DNA from 2 places in the Polaromonas sp. P4_F4 genome. Region 2 is predicted to be linked to the other one. Evidence: predicted binding sites of a transcription regulator. Region 2 holds the regulator's gene; the other holds the start of a gene.
What was found. Region 2 encodes HrcA, which represses chaperone genes, less so after heat shock. Its sites were predicted from a motif close to TTAGCACTCNNNNNNNNNGAGTGCTAA; they were not measured.

Region 1 (7,358 bases), on a different contig from region 2:
GCGGCCGCATTGACGGCAAGGCCTTTGTCACGGTCTGGGCCGGAGCCAACGACATATTTACCCAATACGGCGCGGTGGGCTTGGGCTTGCCGGTGCCCTCGGCGCTGGTCAATGTCGGCACCTCGGCCGGTGACCTGAACGCCCAGATCATGCGCCTGCAGGCGGCAGGGGCCAAACTGATCCTCGTCAACACGCTGCCGGATCTGGGCGTCACGCCATTCGGACTTTCGCAAGGGCCTGCGGGCGCCGGCTTGCTGACGGCGATGTCTGACACCTTCAACCAGCAACTGCTACAGGCCACCGTCGGGCGCAATGTGCTGGTGTTTGACACCAACAGGGTGCTCAACGATCTGCGCGCGCGGCCTGCTGCCTACGGTTTTACCGCGCTGAATGCTGCGACCCAGCCGGCCTGCCTGCCGCCCGGCAGCTCATCGCTCCTGTGCGTCAATCCCCCGGAGGCCGATACCTATGTGTTCGCCGATGGGGTGCATCCGACCTCGGCAACGCACAAGATTTTTGCCCAGGTGACGCTGGCAAGCATGCGTGCCGCGGGCCAGAACAGCACGCTGGCGGTGGCGCCGCTGGTCGCCATCCGGCAACATGCGCAGACGCTGGAAGGGCGCCTGACATCGGGTGCGCTGTTGGTCGGCCAGTCCGACGACAGCAAAATCGTGCTTCGCCCAAAGGGCCATCTTGAGATGTACACCGCGCTGGAGAGCGGCCGCTTCGGGGCTTCGACGCTGGGCGTGCGGATGGGCAATGAAGCCAAAACCACCGTGGCGCTGGTCGGCGGCGACATCACGCTGGCGCCCAATGCACTGGCCGGGCTGGTGCTGTCGCATGCGGATGGCGATTTGTCATTCTCGGAAAACACCGGCGGCTTCAAAACCCGGCTCACCACCATGGGGGCCTACGCCACCGTGGCCTTGTCGCCCGAGTGGTACCTGAATGCGGCACTGGCTTATGGCGATATTGACTTTGACAACGTTCACCGCGATGTCCGGCTGGGGTCGACGCAGTTGCTGGTTTCCTCGACGGGACAAACGACCGGCAACTATGCGTCAATGCGCGTGGGCGGCGGCTACATCGTGAAGTCGGGCCGCTTTTCTGGCGGCCCTACGCTGTCGCTGACCGAGGAAAGCGTGAAGGTGAAGGCTTACACCGAAGCGCCCGGTCCGCTGGCCTTCAGTTTTGGCGACACCACCTACAAATCCCGGCGTGTGTCGCTGGGGTTCAATGGCACTTACGACATGGGGCGCATCAAGCCGTTCGCCCGTGTCAGCCTGGAAAAAGACCTGAACCATGACCCCCTGCGCGTGACGATGGGCAGCTATGCGAGCAACACCATCACCGTCGATGGCGACAGGCCGGACGGCCAGTTTGCACTGGCGACGCTGGGTGTCAAGGGCTTGCTGGGCGGTGGCATGCAATGGAACTTGCTGTACAGCACCACTTTGTCGCAAAGCGACATCCGCGGCTGGTCGGTGGGCGCAGCCCTGCAGATACCTTTTTAGCCAGACCTCCGAAGTTCTGCGCACGGACGCATAAAAAAGGCCGCGGGGCGAAAGCACCGCGGCCTTTTGGCCTGTTGGCGTCTGAACCGGGGTGAGCCGGCTCAGCTGGACATTACATGCCCATGTCGCCCATGCCGCCCATTCCACCCATGCCGCCTGGCATGCCGCCGCCGGCGCCAGACTCATCTTTCGGAGCCTCGGCCACCATGGCTTCGGTCGTCAGCATCAGCGATGCGACGGAAGCAGCGTTCTGCAGGGCCGTACGGGTCACTTTCGTGGGGTCCAGAATACCCATTTCGATCATGTCGCCGTAGGTGTCGTTGGCTGCATTGAAGCCGTAGTTGCCCTTGCCGGCCAACACAGCGTTCACCACCACAGAGGCTTCGCCGCCTGCGTTGTACACAATCTCGCGCAGAGGCGCTTCGATGGCGCGCAGCACCAGCTTGATGCCGGCTTCCTGGTCAGCGTTGTCGCCCTTAATGGCACCAGCAGCCTGCTTGGCGCGCAGCAGCGCCACACCGCCACCAGCCACAATGCCTTCTTCCACGGCAGCGCGGGTAGCGTGCAGGGCGTCTTCGACGCGGGCTTTCTTTTCTTTCATTTCGACTTCGGTGGCAGCGCCAACCTTGATCACGGCAACACCGCCGGCCAGCTTGGCCACGCGCTCTTGCAGTTTTTCACGGTCGTAGTCGCTGGTCGCTTCTTCGATCTGAACGCGAACCTGCTTGACGCGGGCTTCGATGTCCTTGGCTTCACCGGCACCGTCGATGATGATGGTGTTTTCCTTGCCCACTTCGATGCGCTTGGCCGTGCCGAGGTCGGCCAGTGTCACTTTTTCGAGCGACATGCCAACTTCTTCAGCGATCACTTTGCCGCCGGTCAGGCAGGCGATGTCTTCCAGCATGGCTTTGCGGCGGTCGCCGAAGCCTGGCGCCTTGACAGCGACCACTTTCAGGATGCCGCGCAGGGTGTTGACCACCAGCGTAGCCAGGGCTTCGCCCTCAACTTCTTCAGCGATGATCAGCAGCGGACGGCCAGCCTTGGCGACTTGTTCCAGGGTAGGCAGCAAGTCACGGATGTTGCTGATTTTCTTGTCGTAGAGCAGAACAAACGGGTTGTCCAGAATCGCGGACTGCTTTTCAGGGTTGTTGATGAAGTAAGGCGACAGGTAGCCGCGGTCAAACTGCATGCCTTCAACGACGTCGAGTTCGCTTTCGAGCGATTTGCCGTCTTCCACGGTGATCACGCCTTCCTTGCCGACTTTGTCCATCGCATCGGCAATGATCTTGCCGATGGCTTCGTCAGAGTTGGCGGAAATCGAGCCGACCTGGGCGATTTCCTTGGAGGTGGTGGTGGCTTTCGATGCTTTCTTCAGCTCTTCGACCAGTGCCGTCACAGCTTTGTCGATACCGCGCTTCAGATCCATCGGGTTCATGCCGGCGGCGACATATTTCATGCCTTCGCGAACAATGGCTTGAGCCAGAACGGTAGCGGTCGTGGTGCCGTCACCTGCGATGTCAGACGTCTTGGAAGCGACTTCCTTGACCATCTGTGCGCCCATGTTCTGCAGCTTGTCCTTGAGTTCGATTTCTTTAGCAACGGACACACCGTCCTTGGTCACGGTAGGGGCGCCGAAAGAGCGCTCGAGCACCACGTTGCGGCCTTTGGGGCCCAGGGTTACCTTGACGGCGTTGGCCAGGATGTTCACACCCTCGACCATGCGTGCGCGGGCTTCGCCGCCGAAAATGACGTCTTTTGCTGCCATGTTTAATTCTCCAGATTCAGTTGATGAGGGATTGAAAGAGCCGAGAAATTACTTCTCAACGACCGCAAACAGGTCGTCTTCTTTCATCACGAGCAGCTCGTCGCCGCCGACCTTGACAGTCTGGCCGCTGTATTTGCCAAACAGCACGCGGTCGCCCACTTTGACGGCCATCGGGCTCAAATCGCCCTTGTCGTTTTTCTTGCCCGGGCCCACGGCCAGGACTTCGCCTTGATCAGGCTTTTCAGCGGCGCTGTCAGGAATGACGATGCCAGAGGCGGTTTTGGTTTCGTTTTCCACGCGTTTGACGATCACGCGGTCGTGCAAAGGACGAAGTTTCATGAGAGCTCCTTGTTTGAGGACAATGGTTTTTGAGAATCAAAAAGCACTCAACGAAAGTGAGTGCTTGTTAACTTGGTGGCTTGAATGCGCTTTGTTAGCACTCAATACCATCGAGTGCTAATCATAGAGGCATTTAAGGCAGTTTTCAAGGCGGGAGGTTGCGCAAAGGCTGTGAAATGACGGTCCGTTGCGGGCTGATGTCGATTCTCGGCTAACTTTGAACTTTTCTCACTTAACTCTGAACTTTTGGTGGATGAGGTTTTTTTGTAACCTATTGATTTAAATAGGGTTTTTCGAAAAAAAGTTGCGTGACATCGAGCTTTTGAGTACTCTAGAAGTCCTCAAAAACGGTTTCACCATGTTGAATCTGATAAAACCAAATCGCTGCCTTGGCTCCCAAGAAGACAGCTTTTCTCAAGTCGCAACGACCTCCTCAGTCAAGCGCTCGGTGCTCGCCATGAGCATGCGCTTCACCTATGACGCCAATCCGTCCTCATTTGCGCAGCATGGTCCGGCGCGGAATTAGATCCAGCATCATGAATTCCCGGTCTGTCCAAACCTGCAAAGCCAGCTTCCTCTTTAACTCAGAGGGGTTCGGGCCTATAGAGCTTGCGGATGACTAGTTAAGGCAAGTGGCTCGGGCTCCTCCCCCATCAGCAGGAGTCCGAAATGAGTGACGATGACATGGATGAGAAGCCGCCAGGCTTCGAGAAGATACGAAGAACCGTTCGCGGTGAGAGACTTGACAGCCAGAGTTGCAGCATTGAGATTTTTCTTCCCCAGCACCTGGTGGATCATTTCAATGACGAGGCAAGAATGCTGGATGAGGCAAAACGTAAAGTAGCAAGGGAAGGCCGGGAAAGGCAGGCTTCCCGGTATGAAATGGCCGATCGCGCGAGTGAAGAGAAAACGGCGGCCGCGGCGGTCTTGACTGCGGCGCCGGTTCCGGCAAAAAACGCTCCCCCTGAATCGTTTGTGCCCGGCATCGATTTCGACCCCCAGCTCGAACATCTGACCTACGCCACAACGGAGCCCGAGGCGGTGGTTCTCCGGACCAAGCTGACGCCCGATGAGGGGATCAGGGTGCGAGACCTGGAGATCGTGGAGCGACTGAAGGCCAAGGGGCCCTTGCGCAGGATCATCAATCCCTTCCAGTCCGATCCCAGCCTGGCGCCTTTCGACAGGCTGGCGGGCCGGCATCCCCATTTTGGGCCGGTGATTGATTTCGTCAAAGTCCAGGTCGTCCGATGCCGGGCGAATGCAAAACCCTTGCGCATACCCCCTATCCTGCTGTTCGGCGGACCGGGGCTGGGCAAGTCACATTTCACGCGCGACCTGGCCGACGCCTTGGGCACCGTCTGCCGCCGCTGCGCCTGGGATGGATCTGTCTCCAATGCCACGCTCTTAGGCTTGGACAGAAAGTGGTCGACCTCCGACATAGGCGTTCTGTTCGATCTGCTGTGCCTGGGCGATTGCGCCAACCCGGTGGTGCTGCTCGACGAGCTGGACAAGGTGGGACGGGACACCAAAGACGATCCCCTGGCGCCCTTACACAGCCTGCTGGAACCCAGCACGGCCACGCAGGTTCGCGATGCCTCCCTGGATTTCGTCTTCGACGCCAGTCTGGTGACCTGGATTGCCACCGCAAACCGCGTGACGTCCATCCCCTCCTCGCTGCGGTCGCGGTTTAGGGAGTTTCACATCGTCCACCCCACGGCCGAGCAGGCCATCTCGCTGGCGTTTTCGGTGGCGGCTAGCGCGATTGAGAAAACGGCATCGCCGGGCTTTGCACCGCCCAAACGGGAGGTGGTGCTGCGGATTGCGCACCTGACCCCCAGGGAAATCTACCAGGTGGTCGAGGAAGCGGTTGGAAGAGCCGCGCTCAATGACCGTACAAGGCTTGAGGTGAGCGATCTGCCCGCGGAGCTGATCCCGCTTGATGGGGATTCACGTCTGGAATGTGAGGGTGGCGTGAGGTATTTGCATTAACGGACGGTCCGTTGTGTACGGCCCAGAACGTTCAGTCCAAGGAGCTCTTAGCAATGGACCCAAGACCTCTTATTGCGCTGGATGGTGACGGGGTCCTGCTGGACTACAACCTGGCCTACGCCAAGGCCTGGGAGAGAGCGACTGGCAGATATCCCGCCGAACGAGACATCGAGGCTTACTGGGCAATAGATCGATGGAATGTCGAAAGGCTTAGCGGAGAGGAGCTGGAGCAATTCCGGGCTAACTTCGATGTCGATTTCTGGAGCACGATTCCGCCACTGGCCTCTGCCGTCGAGGCCTGCCATCGCTTACGCGATCGGGGTTACGACCTGGTCTGCGTGACTGCGTTAGCAGAAGATCTTGCGGATGCCCGACTCCGGAATTTGCGCCAGCACGATTTCCCGATTGAGAAAGTGTTTGCTACCGCACATTCCCTGGGGGGACGCAGCCCGAAAGCCGACGTTCTGGATCGGTTGAAGCCAGTTGCCTTTGTCGATGACTATCTCCCGTACATGGTAGGTGTGGATGGAAGCATTCACAAGGCGCTGGTTCTCCGGGAGCCCAAAGGCAGTCCGAACATCGGACAGCACTTGAGTGCTGTCGATTCCACGCATGCCGACTTGTCGGATTTCGTCCGGTGGTGGCTAAGCAGGCATTAAACCGGGCGTGCACGCAGTCGTTTGTCATTTCACCAGGAGTATTCGATGCAGCTCAAAGGTATTGACGCAGTGAGCGTAGTCCATCAGATCCGGTGCGATCGATGTGGCAAAGAAGTCCATCGTAGCGAGCCCGGGTTCGAGCTAATGACGTCCATCGGCTTTGACGCGGGCTATGACTCGATTTTTGGTGATGGGAATCGAGTCGAAATCGATTTATGCGAGACCTGTTTGCGTGCAACCCTGGGTACTTGGCTTAGAGTGCGCGCCCCTTGGAGTATCGATCAAATGCCCCAGGGAGAAATTGCGACCGCTGTCGAGCAGCCTCAACCAGCCATCGACAGCCAGAACCCCGGCCGCTTTGCGCATTTATACGGTGTGCTGACAGCCGAGGAAATGGCCGACCGAATGAACTGCACGCCCGAGGTAGTTCGTGAGCGAGAAGTCGCGGGCGATCTCTTCGCCGCCCGGGCGCCAGGCCGAGCCGGTGGCCGGCGCTACCCCGCGTTTCAACTCGATGAACGTCTGGACAAGTCGCTGCTGAAGCAAATCATCCGGAAATACCGCGACGCCGGCGTCTCCATCACCCTTCTTTGGAGTTTCCTGCGGACCCCACAAAAGATATTTGCCGGATTGACCCCCATCGAAATGATGCTGGGCGGCTCGCCACCTGGATATGACGCCCTGACTCCCGACGAAAGGTCCAAGCTCTTCCTCGATGTGGTGGCCGAGGAGCTTTCGCGCGTGCGATGAGCATTTCCTATTTATGAGCGGCTTGATGCTCTTCCTCGACATCGATGGTGTGCTACATCCGTGGCGGCGCGAGCCTGGGCTCCTCTAGCTCTCGGTAACGGTGAGGTCCATCGTTGTTAAGTTGAATCTCTGGCGTCATTAATCCGCGTGAGCTGAGCATCCCATTGATGTTGCGGACGGTCAGTTTCCCCAGTGGAACGAAGAGGTTTCAGCCGCTGGAATTGCTGGCGGCACATACCGTATTTGGGCGAGTCAAACGGAATTTATTGTTGTGTAAAAGATATCTAATATGTGCTAAAACTATAGCATTACTGTTAGAAAGTGGAGCTAATGTAAGATGTT
Region 2 (7,358 bases):
GATTTCCTTGAGCTGGGTGGCGGTGGCCGCGCTGCCATTGATCCAGGCCCGGCTTTTTCCCTGCGAATCAATCGTGCGGCGCAGCAGCAGGCTGCCGTCCGCCTGGAGTCCGGCCTGCTCAAGCCACGGCGCCAGGCCGGCGGGGCTGTCAAATTCCGCACTGATCTCGCAGCGCGCAGCGCCCTCACGGACCACGCCGGCATCGGCGCGTGCGCCCAGCGCCAGCTGCAGGGCGTCAATCAATATCGATTTACCGGCCCCGGTTTCCCCGGTGAGGACGGTAAATCCATCCGACAGATCCAGGTCCAGTGCATGGACGATGACAAAATCGCGAAGCGAAATGCTTTTGAGGCTCATAAGTTAAATCCGGGCCAGGAGGTCAGCCGGGGCGCTTCAGGCCACGCCTTCATTCCAGTGCAGTTTTTTGCGCAGGGTATCAAAATAACTCCATCCCTTGGGGTGCAGGAACCGCATCTGGTGCTCCGATCGCCTGACGGTGATCCGGTCGCCATGCAGCAAGGTGGCCAGCGACTGCATGTCAAAGTTGGCGCTGGCATCCCGGCCCGCCACTATTTCAATCGTAATTTCCCCCGCATCTGACAGCACGATGGGCCTGTTTGACAAGGTATGCGGGGCAATCGGAACCAGTATCCAGCCGGGGATGGACGGGTGCAGCAAGGGGCCGCCGGCGGAGAGGGCATAGGCCGTGGAGCCGGTGGGAGAAGCAATGATCAGGCCGTCAGCGCGCTGGTTGGCCACAAAGCGGCCATCGACTTCCACACGCAGCTCCACCATACCGGCGGTCGCGCCGCGATTGACCACGACGTCATTCATGGCCGTTGCGCTGAAGACGCAGCGCCCGTCGCGCACCACCTTGGCCTGCATCATCCAGCGCCGGTCTTCCTCAAACTCGCCGCGCAGCATGGGTTTGAGCGTGTCCTGGTAATCGTCAAACGAGATGTCGGTGATGAAACCGAGCCGGCCCTGGTTGATACCCACCAGCGGAATGCCAAACTGGGCCAGCAGCCGGCCGATGCCCAGCATGGTCCCGTCGCCGCCAACCACCAGGGCGAGGTCGCACTGGGCGCCTATGCCGGCCGCATCCAGCGTGGGGAACTGCGTCAGGCCGGTGTTGCTGGCGGTGTCCTGCTCAATCGCCACATCGCAGCCCTGCGTGCCCAGAAAGTGCGCAATGTCTTCCAGCGCAGAACGGGACCCCTGGGCGTGGTACTTGCCGATCAGTGCGACATGGCGAAATTGCGACTTCATCATCAAATTACATCACAACATGGTTTCGGAAGCTTCGTAGAATGTCAGTATGCTTGATGATCGTGCCCGGTTGTTGCTCAAGGCGCTGGTGGAGCGCTACATTGCTGATGGTCAGCCGGTCGGGTCGCGCACGCTGTCCAGGGCCTCCGGTCTTGAATTGTCTCCCGCCACCATACGCAATGTCATGAGCGATCTGGAGGAACTGGGCCTGATTGTCAGCCCGCATACCTCAGCCGGCCGCATTCCAACCGCCCGCGGCTACCGCCTCTTCGTCGACACCATGCTCACCACGCAGCGCGACCAGCTTTCTTCGGGGGGGCAGATCACCGCCCCCAGGCTGGCACCCGACCAACCGCAGAAAGTGATCAGCAACGCCGCCCACATGCTGTCCAGCCTGTCGCAGTTCGTCGGTGTCGTCATGGCGCCGCGCCGCACGTCGGTGTTTCGGCATATCGAGTTTTTGCGCCTGTCGGAAAAACGGTTTCTCGTGATCATCGTCTCGCCGGACGGCGACGTGCAAAACCGCGTCATCTTTACCGAGGCCGACTACACGCAGTCTCAATTGATCGAAGCCTCCAATTTCCTCAATTCGCACTATGCGGGCATGGCTATTGAAGAAGTGCGCGAGCGCCTGCAAAACGAGGTGGAAGTGCTCCGGGGCGAAATCGCCGCCCTGATGCAGGCTGCCGTCCAGGTCAGTTCCGAGGCTATCGAATCGCGTGACGAAGTGGTGGTTTCGGGCGAGCGCAACCTGCTGGCCGTCAGCGATTTCTCCAGCGACATGGGCAACCTGCGCAAGCTCTTCGATCTTTTTGAGCAGAAGGCACAGCTGATGCGCCTGCTCGACGTATCAAGCCGTGCCGAGGGTGTGCGCATTTACATTGGCGGCGAAAGCCAGGTCATTCCCTACCAGGAACTCTCGGTGGTGACGGCGCCTTACGAGGTGGACGGCCAGGTCGTGGGAACACTGGGTGTTATCGGCCCCATGCGCATGCCCTATGAAAAAATGATCCAGATTGTCGATATCACCTCCAAACTGGTCAGCACGGCCCTAAGCCACAGCAAGTAGGCCCTTACAATCTGCCTTGTTGATGGGGGGCGTTAGCTCAGTTGGTTAGAGCAGAGGACTCATAATCCTTTGGTCGTTGGTTCAAGTCCAACACGCCCTACCAGTGCATTTGCGCCTCAGCCCCGGTTCCGGGTCTGGGGCGTTTCTACAAGCAGGGCCTCTTCTACAAAGCTGGATATCGCGGAGCCAGGTTTCGGTTGCCCGATTACTTCGCCCAGGAGGGGGTAAAACCCGAGCGCGAGGTGCGGGCGAATATCACGGAGGGACTCTCGTTCACATCCACCACGAACGGTTCCACAAACCTTCGACCGCGCGACAGGAAGACCAGTTCGAAGTTCCGTCGTATGGACGGTGAAACATGGGGCTCTTTGCGTTGCCCTACGGACTTGCAATCGTAGGTATACGCCACCCCAAAGGGCGTCCATTCCTCGGGAACCGCCCTGGCGCCCCGGTTGATGCAAACCTTGCTTTCTTCCCATTCGATACTTTCCAGCTTGTCGTCGACAAGAGTGCTGGAGATATAACTTTCCTGAAGCGACAACCGGTTCCCCACCATCTCCAAAGTCCGCAGGTTGCCGTTAAAGGAAAAGTCGGTAAGCACATGGGCATAGAGCGGAGGTTTGCCCTCGTCGGCCGCGGCGACGGCCACGCGAAGGAGGCCTGCCAGCGCCGTCAGTTCCTGCTGTTTCCCGGGGGTGCTGTCGTTTCGTGTGGTCGCTACCGCGCAAAGATTGAAGCCGCCGGAGGTCACCGTGCATTCGTACTCCCGTGAACGCGTGGCAGATATCGACACCATGGTCAGGACGCCTTCAAGGGTCCCGCGGTAGCCCATCTTTGGGCGGATGCCCGAAAGCCTCGTTGACTCCAGGAGCTTTCTGGTGACTTGTTCTGACAACACAGGCTTGAGTTCTTCAGGCAACGCCACGGTACTCGCGACCTCGCGCTGGGCCAGGGCCGGAGTGCTCCAAAAAGCTGATGCTGTCCACAGGATCGCCGAGGCAGAAAATATCGCGAGGGCAGCGCGGGCTTTCTGCGGCGACCCCAACTGTTTGACGTGACGCATAGGAGTACTCTCAAAGCTCAAAGTCGGAGCCGCAAGTTTTTAATTGTGACGGCACTACCATTTAAATATTACTCCCAGGTTCGCCGTTTCCTGGGAGTTCGTCCTGCAGCCATCAACGTACAGAAAAAGAAAGGGCTTGCAACACAAGGACAAACGGGACAAGCGGGACAGACGGGACAAGAGCTGCAAGCCGTTATGTCCAGACTGCCCGGATCATCGCGGCAGCGGTGGCATGTCGAGCGTCACGAGGGCAGGGCCGTTGCGTGTTGCTCCCAGTGTGGCCTGACGCGCTGCCGTCGACTGCAGGATCAGACCCTCTTCGACTTCACTGCCCACACGAAATGGCCGCGCAGGCTTGCCGTCGATGGCGATCAGTGCGGCGCCGCCGCCAGGGGAGCCGGCCACTACGCCATGCAGGGAAAACCGGCTGGCAAGGCTGACTTGTGGTGAGGGTGTTGGGGCTGCTGCGCCCAGCACGCGCGCGACGGCCAGCGGATCGAGGGACGCGGGGCTCGCTGCGGTGACGGGCACCGGCTCGGCCATACCGCGTCCGGGGGCCAGTCGCAGTCCCCAGTACACCAGGCTCGCAGCAGCGAGTGCCCAGACTACCAGCGTAATGGCCCGCAAGCCCAGCCTGCTTTGTGAAAGTATTACCACGCTGAGATTATGATGGAAGCACACTGGTCTACCGACATGCCAACCATGACCTCTCTCAAGTTTTTCGCGCGCCGTAGCCTGCAGGCTGGCTTCACCCTGATTGAGCTGATGGTCGTTCTGGTCATCATCGGTGTGCTGGCGGCGCTGATTGTTCCCAATGTGCTGGACCGTGCCGATGATGCGCGTGTCATGGCGGCCAGAACCGATGTGAACAACCTGAGCCAGGCGCTCAGGCTCTACAAGCTGGACAACCAGCGCATGCCCACCGCCGAGCAGGGCCTGCAGGCGCTGATCGTCAAGCCCACGAGCGGGCCGATTCCGGCCAACTGGAAATCCTACGTGGAAAAGCTGCCCAACGATCCCTGGGGCCGTCCTTACCAGTACCTCAACCCCGGCATCAAAGGGGAAGTCGATGTCATGTCTCTGGGGGCCGACGGCCAGGCCGGCGGTGAAGGCAAAGATGCTGACATCGGCAGCTGGCAATAGGGATATTGCCTCCATTCCCGTCCCTGCACGTGCTGCCCCGGGAGCCCGTGCCCGCAATCCCCGCAACTGGGGGTTTACCTTGCTCGAACTCCTCGTGGTGGTGGCTATCATGGCACTGGCCACGGCCGGCGTGACGCTGGCGCTGCGCGACAACGCCCAGACCACGCTGGAGCGCGAGGCGCTGCGGCTGGCGGTCTTGTTTGAGTCGGCCCGCGCGCAGTCGCGTGCAAGCGGTGTAGCGGTGTACTGGCACACCACCGCCGAGGGTTTTCGCTTCGAAGGTCTGCCGTCCAAGGCTTTACCCGCCAGGTGGCTGGCCGAAGGCACGATGGTTCGCGGCAGCCCCAGCGTGCAGCTCGGACCCGAGCCCATCATTGGCCCGCAGGCGGTGGAACTTTTCAGCGTCAGCCAGTCTGATCGCACCCTGCGCGTCGCCACCGACGGGCTGCGTCCCTTTGCCGTTCAGGGAGCGGTCCAGCCATGACGCCGCATCGGTCTCCGCCACAGCTACAGCTACGGGCACGCCGTTCCTCGGCGGGCTTCACGTTGATCGAGGTGCTGGTGGCCCTGGGCATTGTGGCGATCGCCCTCGTGGCGGGCTTTCAGGCGACGAGCGCCCTGACCAACAACGCCTGGCGCCAGTCCGACGTTCTGCTTGCGCATTTGTGCGCGGAAAACCAGCTGGTCAAGGTTCGCCTGTCGCGGCAGATGCCCGGCATCGGCGACAGCACGGAGGCCTGCGAGCAGGCCGGACGCGGCCTGCAGGTCACGCTGTCGGTGCAGCCCACACCCAACCCCGAATTCCGGCGCGTGGATGCGCAGGTGAGCGACGGCAACACGCCGATCCTCCAGCTGTCCACGGTGGTGACGCGCTATTGATCTATTGAGCTATGCAGGCGGACCCCATGCGAACCCAAGCCCGAAGCAGCGGCTTTACCTTGATCGAAGTGCTGGTGGCCATCACGGTCATGGCGCTGCTGGCCGTGCTCAGCTGGCGCGGCCTCGACGGGATGGCGCGCGCGCAGGCCCAGACCAGCCAGCGTGCCGACGAGGTGCTGACACTGCAGGCCGGCCTTGCGCAATGGAAAGTCGATCTGGATGCGCTGGCCCAGCTGCCCCGTGTGAGCAACCTGGATTGGGATGGCCGCGTGCTACGCATGACGCGGCGCACGGCCTCGGGCGGCGAGGGCGTGCTGGTGGTGGCATGGACCCGCCGCATCGATGCGGCTGGGGGGCAGTGGCTGCGCTGGCAGTCGCCGGTGCTGAGTACCGCAGCCGACTGGAACGAGTCCTGGAGCCGGGCGGCGCTTTGGGCGCAAAACGCCAGCACCGAGGATCGCGCGCGCGAAGTGCCTGTGACGCCGCTGGAAGACTGGCAACTCTTTTATTTCCGCAGCGACGCGTGGACCAATCCGCAGTCCAGCGACGGTAGCCGGGGGACGGCCATGACCCCGCCGGCGGCCGCGCAGCCCGTGTCCCAGCAGACTGTTGTGCCCGACGGCATCCGCCTGGTGCTGACCCTGCCGCCCGGTCAGGCGATCAGTGGCAAGCTCACCGTTGACTGGGTGCGCCCAACTTTCGGAAGCGAGAAGTCTTGATGCCCCCACGCTTGTCACTGCGTGTACTGCGCGAGGCCTTGCAGGCCGCGGCTCGCGAGACGCTTCGCCTCTGTCGCCCGTCCAAGCCTGCGCAGGCAGGCTTGGAGCCCCGGGGCTCCAGCCCCTCGGGGCCGCTGCGCCTGCGGTCTGGCGAAGCCAGTCCCGCGGCCCCTGCTGGGGTGGAGAGCCTCCACGGTTGCTTACTGCGCCTGCGGTCTGGCCCTTCGACAGGCTCAGGACAGGCCAAGGCCGGTCCCGCGGCCCCGGCTGGAGGGAAGAGCCTCCACGCTCGCTCACTGCGTATAGCGCTCGAGTCGGGTGCGGCGCTTCTGAGTGCCATGCTCACCGTGACACTGGTGGCTACCTTTGCCGCGGCGGCGCTCTGGCAGCAGTGGCGCAGTGTGGAAGTGGAGGCGGCTGAGCGTGCCCGGGTGCAGTCGGCATGGATTCTGACGGGCGCCCTGGACTGGACGCGCCTGATCCTGCGTGAGGATGCCCGTGCGGGCGGGGCTGACCATCTGGCTGAGCCGTGGGCCGTGCCCTTGAATGAAGCGCGGCTGTCGAGCTTTCTGGCCATTGACAAGAATGCCAGCGAAACCGAGCGCGAAGCGTTTCTCTCCGGCCAGGTGAGCGACTTGCAGGGCAGGCTCAACGTGATCAACCTGGTTGCAGGCAACGCGATTTCGGAACCCGCCATGGCCAGCTTTGGCCGGCTGTTCGAGTTGCTGGGTTTGCCGGTCCAGCAGTTGAATACCCTGGCCAGCCAATTGCTGCAGGTCTCACAGGCCGGCGCTCAGGCGGCTACCCAGCAGACACCCCTGATGCCCCAGCGGGTCGAGCAGCTGGTCTGGCTGGGGCTTGCTCCCGAGACGCTTGCCGCGCTGGAACCCTACATCACGTTGCTGCCCGTGCGCACCCCCGTCAACCTCAATACCGCCAGCGCTGAAGTTATTTACGCCAGCACACCCGGGCTGGAGATGGCCGAAGCGCAAAAACTGGTGGCCGCGCGTGCGCGCAACCACTTTCGAACGCTGGCCGATGCCAATCAGCAACACAGTGGCCCAAGCGGCGCGTTCAATGACGGGCAGCATGCGGTGGCCTCCCGGTTTTTCGAAGTACGCGGCAGATTGCGGCTCGACCAGACCGAAGTCCAGGAGCGTTCAGTGCTGCAGCGCGACGGCCTGACGGTGCGCACGCTCTGGCGCGACCGGGGCGT

Region 1: AC1DUR_RS07875 (co-chaperone GroES) is a predicted target of HrcA. The motif match lies at 3,713-3,739, and genes of this name have one in related genera.

Annotation. Positions count from the first base shown of each region.
Region 1 is NZ_JBFUJO010000005.1:147,904-155,261, reverse strand. Features, by position in the region: gene AC1DUR_RS07885 (autotransporter domain-containing protein) at 1-1,514, shown strand, start outside; gene groL (chaperonin GroEL) at 1,627-3,279, opposite strand; gene AC1DUR_RS07875 (co-chaperone GroES) at 3,328-3,618, opposite strand; gene AC1DUR_RS07870 (hypothetical protein) at 3,923-4,144, shown strand; gene AC1DUR_RS07865 (AAA family ATPase) at 4,288-5,607, shown strand; gene AC1DUR_RS07860 (HAD family hydrolase) at 5,661-6,266, shown strand; gene AC1DUR_RS07855 (hypothetical protein) at 6,312-7,016, shown strand.
Region 2 is NZ_JBFUJO010000011.1:116,994-124,351, forward strand. Features, by position in the region: gene recN (DNA repair protein RecN) at 1-357, opposite strand, end outside; gene AC1DUR_RS13680 (NAD kinase) at 394-1,269, opposite strand; gene hrcA (heat-inducible transcriptional repressor HrcA) at 1,319-2,338, shown strand; tRNA gene AC1DUR_RS13690 (tRNA-Ile) at 2,365-2,441, shown strand; gene AC1DUR_RS13695 (hypothetical protein) at 2,544-3,401, opposite strand; gene AC1DUR_RS13700 (type II secretion system protein N) at 3,615-4,058, opposite strand; gene gspG (type II secretion system major pseudopilin GspG) at 4,104-4,544, shown strand; gene AC1DUR_RS13710 (prepilin-type N-terminal cleavage/methylation domain-containing protein) at 4,519-5,028, shown strand; gene gspI (type II secretion system minor pseudopilin GspI) at 5,025-5,423, shown strand; gene AC1DUR_RS13720 (PulJ/GspJ family protein) at 5,450-6,142, shown strand; gene gspK (type II secretion system minor pseudopilin GspK) at 6,445-7,358, shown strand, end outside.